2 linked regions of the Undibacterium sp. 5I1 genome follow. The protein of the gene in region 1 interacts with the protein of each later gene in a pairwise test. Links are inferred from orthologs where the notes say so. Each region holds a gene or a part of one and is shown on either strand. Other genes may lie near its edges.

Evidence for each region.
Region 2: the proteins of ligA (region 1) and leuS interact in binary tests that used the Escherichia coli proteins (3 or more experiments, as listed by UniProt). The link is inferred for Undibacterium sp. 5I1 from one-to-one orthologs.

Annotation. Positions count from the first base shown.
Region 1 is NZ_JAVIWI010000001.1:1,882,440-1,885,701, reverse strand. The notes cover bases 65-3,000. They hold ligA (NAD-dependent DNA ligase LigA), read left to right. Parts: upstream 65-443; coding sequence 444-2,558; downstream 2,559-3,000. Other genes in these bases: galU (UTP--glucose-1-phosphate uridylyltransferase GalU), read left to right, coding at 2,560-3,000; RGU72_RS08335 (cell division protein ZipA C-terminal FtsZ-binding domain-containing protein), read left to right, coding at 65-401. Also shown: more of RGU72_RS08335, read left to right, coding at 1-64; more of galU, read left to right, coding at 3,001-3,262. UniProt on the Escherichia coli protein: DNA ligase that catalyzes the formation of phosphodiester linkages between 5'-phosphoryl and 3'-hydroxyl groups in double-stranded DNA using NAD as a coenzyme and as the energy source for the reaction.
Region 2 is NZ_JAVIWI010000001.1:4,551,410-4,554,978, forward strand. What follows is about bases 111-3,353. They hold leuS (leucine--tRNA ligase), read left to right. Parts: upstream 111-459; coding sequence 460-3,153; downstream 3,154-3,353. Other genes in these bases: RGU72_RS19890 (biopolymer transporter ExbD), read left to right, coding at 111-367; lptE (LPS assembly lipoprotein LptE), read left to right, coding at 3,171-3,353. Outside these bases: more of RGU72_RS19890, read left to right, coding at 1-110; more of lptE, read left to right, coding at 3,354-3,569.

The sequences.
Region 1 (3,262 bases):
CCAACGGCGCGCCATGGGCTGTTGGTACTTTACTTGCTGCGCTAGAAAAACAAGGGTTTGATATACGTCCAGATGGTCGCCTTGTAATGCCAGACGGCGATGGCGGCAATTTATTTACCTTATCCACCAATGTCAGCGTCAGCGAAACGGTTACTGCTCGCCTTACCTTATTACTCGATGTGCCTTGCGTTGCACCATCGCGCGACGGTTTTGGTGCGATGGCTGCCTGTGCCCGTTCATTATCTACGCGTCTTGGTGGTACGGTAGTCGACGACGGTAATCAAGCAATTTCTAAAGTTGCCCTAGATGAAATTGCAGGTCAAGTCAGTGAGTTTTATGCCGCTATGGCGGAAGCGGATATTGCTGCTGGCTCGACTCGCGCACAGCGTTTATTTAGCTGATTTATTTTAGCTAACTTAGTCAACAGACCCTAAATTCACTTTATGCAAAATGATTTATTTGGCGGTTCTCCGTCAAAAGCGGCGTCAGCTGAATCGCCCTCATCTCCCTCATCTAGCTCAGCCTTGCCAGAGAATACTCCCGCTATCCTTGCCGCTAAGTTGCGGGCAGATATCACCCGACATGCACATGCTTACTACGTTTTAGATGCGCCAACTATTCCTGATGGTGAATACGATAAATTATTTTTAGCGTTGCAAGCATTAGAACAAGAATACCCTGAATTACGGACGCCAGATTCACCGACTTTACGCGTTGGCGGCGCTCCTTTGCCTGAGTTTACGCAAGTCCAGCATGCTACACCGATGCTATCCCTGAATAATGGTTTTGAGGAGCAGGATATTCGTGCTTTTGATCGTCGTGTCAGCGATGGTCTGGATACACAGCAAGCAGTGGAATACGCAATTGATCTGAAGTTTGATGGTCTTGCCATTAATCTTCGTTATGTAGATGGCGTATTCACGCAGGCGGCGACTCGTGGTGATGGATTTACGGGTGAAGACGTAACGGAAAACATCCGCACCATTCGTAGTATTCCTCTACGTTTAAATGTAAAAGAACCACCTAAGGTATTGGATGTGCGCGGTGAAGTTTTGATGTTTAAAAGCGATTTTGAAAAACTCAATCAACGTCAGCGTGCAGCCGAGGCTAAAGAATTTGCGAATCCACGTAACGCGGCCGCGGGTAGTTTGCGTCAGCTAGATTCTAAAATCACTGCGCAGCGTAGCCTCAGATTTTTTGCTTACGGAATTGGCTCCCTGGAAGGTGCAAGTTTGTCCGGCTTGCAGCTATATTCTCATCGAGCTTTATTGGAATGGTATAAATCGATGGGCATTCCTGTTTGTGACGAACAGACCATCGTGCGGGGTGCGGACGGGCTCTTAGATTTTTACCAGCAGATACAGCAACGACGATCACAATTGCCATATGAAATTGACGGTGTCGTCTACAAAGTTAACTCGTTCGCGCAGCAAGATACTTTAGGCTTTGTATCGCGTGCGCCACGCTTTGCGATTGCACATAAATTTCCGGCACAAGAAGCTTTAACCACCGTGTTAGATATTGAAGTCCAGGTCGGGCGTACTGGTGCAATTACTCCAGTGGCTCGTTTAGCGCCCGTATTTGTCGGCGGAGTCACCGTGACTAATGCGACCTTACATAATGAGGAAGAAGTGCGTCGCAAAGATATTCGTATTGGCGACACCGTGTCGGTGCGCCGTGCTGGCGACGTCATTCCTGAGGTGGTCGCGAGCATCTTAGAAAAACGTCCTATTGACGCTAAAGAATTTGTAATGCCGACACAATGCCCTGTTTGCGGGTCAACAATTGTTAAACTGGAGGATGAGGCGATTGCCAGATGCTCCGGCGGGTGGATAAAATGTATTGCTCAAAGAAAAGGTGGTTTGTTCCACTTTGCTTCACGCAAGGCTATGAATATTGATGGCGTCGGCGAGCAATTAATCGATCAATTGGTCGATAAGCAGGTAGTGACAACAGCAGCAGATTTATATAAATTAGGTTTAACGTCCTTAGTAGCGCTGGATAGAATGGCCGATAAGTCCGCGCAGAACATTCTGGGGGCGCTGGAGAATTCTAAAGCCACGAGTTTTGCCCGTTTTATTTATGCATTAGGGATTCGTCATGTTGGTGAATCAACTGCAAAAGATTTAGCGGCGACTTTTGGTAATGCCGATGCATTAATCGACGCGACCGAAGAGCAGTTACTGGCGGTGTCTGATGTAGGCCCCGTGGTTGCGAAGTCGATAAGATTATTTTTTGCTGATCCGCTCAATGTCGAGCTAGTGCAACAGTTACGGGCATCTGGAATACATTGGCCAGAAGCAGCACAAAAAGAAGTCGGCTCTTTACATTTGCTTGGGCAGACGTTTGTGTTAACCGGAACTTTGCCAACACTAAGTCGCGATCAGGCAGGTGCTTTGATAGAAAGTGCGGGTGGCAAAGTAGCTGGTTCGGTATCAAAAAAAACCAGTTATGTCGTTGCCGGAGATGATGCTGGTAGTAAGTTGTTAAAAGCGCAGGAATTGGGTATCCCTTTACTGACCGAAGCGGAATTGCTTCAACTCTGTTCAAGGAATTAAGATGAGAAAGATTACAAAAGCAGTATTCCCGGTTGCAGGTTTAGGTAGCCGTTTTTTACCTGCGACAAAAGCGCAACCAAAAGAAATGTTGCCTATCGTCGATAAGCCACTGATTCAATATGCGGTAGAAGAAGCGGTTGAGGCAGGTATTACCGAAATGGTGTTCATCACAGGTCGTGCCAAACGTGCGATCGAAGATCATTTTGATAAAGCTTATGAGTTAGAAAGTGAGTTGGAAGCCGCAGGTAAACAGGCTTTGCTGGACCTGGTCAGAAACGTTATTCCAAAAAATATCAATTGTATTTATATTCGCCAACAAGCTGCTTTAGGTTTGGGTCATGCCGTTTTGTGTGCCCGCCCGGTGATTGGTGATGATCCTTTCGCTGTGTTGCTGGCGGATGATTTGATGGATGCAGATGAAGGTTATCCCTCCGTTATGACGCAAATGGCTCGCTTGTATGAAGAAGAAGGCGGTAGTGTGATTGCAGTGCAGGATGTGCCGCATGAATTTACCCGCCAATACGGTATCGTCAGCGGTACGCCGTATAAAGATCGCGTAGAGAAAATGCACGGCATTGTCGAAAAACCGAAACCAGAAGATGCGCCATCTAATCTGGCGGTAGTTGGACGTTATGTTTTGTCAGCGCGTATTTTTGGATATTTAGAAAAGCTGGGTAAAGGCTCCGGAGGAGAAATCCAGCTCA
Region 2 (3,569 bases), 2.7 Mb from region 1 along the record:
GGTGGATGTCATGTTGGTATTGCTGGTAATTTTTATCATTACCGCCCCTTTGATGACACAAGCTATCAAGCTTGAATTACCTATTGCAAAATCAAATACGGCCCCCCAATTGCCAAACAACATCACCATCTCATTTGACTCTAAAGGCGTTTTATATTGGGATAAACAGGTCATTACTTTTAAAGATTTAAACGTAAAATTAGCAAAAGCAGCACAAAAATTACCGCAGCCAGAATTGCAATTGCGTGCCGATAAAGCAACTCGCTACGAGATCATTGCCCAAGTGATGGCGGCAGCCCAAGAACAAGGTTTGGGTAAAATTGGTTTTGTGACTGAGCAGCCAGGCCAACCACTCGATCAAAAGTAATCTACAGCGTTATCCTTAATCAGGATGCCACCTGAACCAGTTATAATCAAAGGTTCAAAAGATCCCCTCGCATTTAGAAAATATAGCCCGCCATGCAAGAAAAATACAGCTCAGTTTATAAACCAGCCGACATTGAGCAATCTGCGCAATCCCATTGGAAAAAAATAGACGCTTACAAAGCGGTGGAGAACGATCCACGCTTCCCAAAAGGGAAGTACTACGCTTGTTCTATGCTGCCTTATCCATCAGGTAAATTGCACATGGGGCACGTGCGCAATTACACGATCAACGACATGCTGGCGCGTCAATTGCGCATGAATGGTTACAACGTTCTGATGCCGATGGGCTGGGATGCTTTTGGTTTGCCGGCAGAGAACGCTGCAATCAAAAACAAGGTGCCGCCTGCCAAATGGACTTACGATAATATCGCCTATATGAAGACCCAGATGCAAGCTATGGGTCTGGCGATTGACTGGTCACGCGAAGTAGCGACTTGCTCGCCTGAATATTACAAATGGAATCAATGGTTGTTCCTGAAAATGCTGGAAGCTGGCATTTGCGAACGCCGTACGCAAGTAGTGAACTGGGATCCGATTGACCAGACCGTGCTTGCAAATGAGCAGGTGATCGACGGGCGCGGCTGGCGCTCCGGTGCTCTGGTCGAGAAGCGCGAAATTCCAGGCTACTACCTGAACATCACCGACTACGCGGAAGAATTGCTGTCTGCAGTCGCCAATCCGGAAGATCCGAATTACCTGTCCGGCTGGCCAGAGCGCGTGCGCCTGATGCAGGAAAACTGGATAGGTAAATCCGAAGGTGTACGTTTTGCCTTCACACATGACATCAAGGACGCCACCGGCGCATTGATTCAGGACGGCAAGATGTACGTGTTTACGACCCGTGCCGATACCATCATGGGCGTGACCTTTTGTGCGGTGGCACCGGAACATCCGTTGGCAATTCATGCTGCTGCCAGTAATCCGGGACTCGCTGCCTTCATCGAAGAATGCAAAAAAGGCGGTACGACCGAAGCAGAAGTTGCAGTGCGTGAAAAAGAAGGGCAGCCAACGGGACTGTTCGTCACGCATCCGTTGACAGGCGCGCAAGTTGAAGTTTGGGTCGGTAACTATGTGTTGATGAGTTACGGCGATGGCGCGGTCATGGGCGTGCCTGCGCATGACGAGCGGGACTTTATTTTTGCGAAAAAATATAATCTGCCGATTAAACAAGTAGTCGCTGTAGAAGGTGAAACCTACTCCACCGATGCATGGGCAGAATGGTATGGCGACAAGCAACGTGGCTTGACCATTAATAGCGGAGACTCTAACGTTGACCTAAATGGATTGACCTGTAGACAGGCGGTCAGCAAGGTCGCCGAATTAATGTCAGCCAAAGAATTAGGCGAAAAGAAAACTACCTGGCGTTTGCGCGATTGGGGCATCAGCCGCCAGCGTTATTGGGGCACGCCTATCCCTATTATCCATTGCGATGCTTGTGGTGTGGTGCCAGTGCCGGAAAAAGATTTACCCGTTGTGTTACCAGAAGATTGCATTCCTGATGGCTCAGGCAATCCGCTAAATAAACGCTTAGATTTTTTGCATGTTGATTGCCCAAGTTGCGGCAAGCCAGCTAAACGAGAAACGGACACCATGGATACCTTCGTTGATAGTTCCTGGTATTTCATGCGTTATTGCGACGCGAGTAACGACCAGGCCATGGTTGCGGAAGGTAGTAAATACTGGATGCCGATGGATCAATACATCGGCGGTATCGAACATGCGATTTTGCATTTGCTGTATGCGCGCTTCTGGACCAAGGTCATGCGTGATCTGAAGTTGATCGATGCGCACGAACCGTTCGCCAAATTGCTGACGCAAGGCATGGTCTTGAAGGGCGCGTTTTTCCAAAAACCGGAAGGCGCAGGCAAGAATTATTTCTGGGAAGAAGAAGTCAACGTCATCACCAATGAGCAAGGTCAGATCACCGGCGGAACCTTGAAGTCGGATGGGTCAGCACTCGAATACGAGATGACTACCATGTCTAAATCCAAGAGTAATGGTGTCGATCCGCAAGAACTCATTAATCAATACGGTGCAGATACAGCACGTTTGTTTGTGATGTTTGCCTCGCCACCTGAGCAGACTTTGGAGTGGAACGACTCTGGTGTTGAGGGTGCGCATCGCTTCTTGCGCCGGGTCTGGACTTTCGGTTTTAAAAATGCTGAGTTATTGCGCCCTGCAAGTTCAGTCAGTACTGACTTAAGTACTGACTTAAGTTCGAACTTATGTGCCGACAGCAAAGCGCTACGCCGCGAAGTACATATGATTTTGCGCCAGGTAAGCTATGACTACGAACGTATGCAATACAACACGGTCGTGTCCGGCGCGATGAAATTATTGAATACGATCGAAGCCTTTAAGCAAGAAGGTGCTGGTCATGCAGCGGTTTTGAGTGAAGCCTTTGGTGTCTTGTTGCGTGTTTTATATCCGGCATGCCCGCACTTGACCCATGTCTTGTGGGAAGAGTTGGGTTATGCCGCTTCTTTCACCGATATTCTCAATACCCCTTGGCCCCAAGTCGACGAAGCGGCTTTGGTACAAACAGAAATCGAAATGATGATCCAGGTCAACGGCAAGCTACGCGGTAGTATCACGGTAGCCAAAGATGCGGATAAAGCGACGATAGAAGCTTTAGCCTTGGCGAATGAGAGTGTGCAACGTTTTGTTGAGGGTACGCCGAAAAAGATCATTATCGTACCGGGTAAATTAGTCAATATCGTTCCTTAATATAGACGGGTAATTTTATGATCGTTAATTCGAAAGCGGGCGATATGCGTAATGAGAAAGACTCTACAACAAGGTCTGATTGGATGCGGAAATTGCTAACCTTTTTCAGCATCGCGTCAGTTGCTGTAATTTTGTCCGCCTGCGGCTTTGCGTTGCGTGGTCCGGTGACTTTTCCGTTCTCTAGTATTTATATTAGCTTGCCAGATACCTCACCGCTTGGTGGTGAGTTGCGGCGGAATATTCGGGCCAATGGCAATACCGTGATTTTTAACGATGTCAGAAGCGCCGATGTGGCATTAGAAGTTTTGGCAGAAACACGCGAGAAAGTGATCTTGTCTTTAAATAGCCAAGGTCGTGCACGTGAATACAATTTGTTGTACACATTTAAATTCCGTGTGCGCGACAAGGCTGGTAAA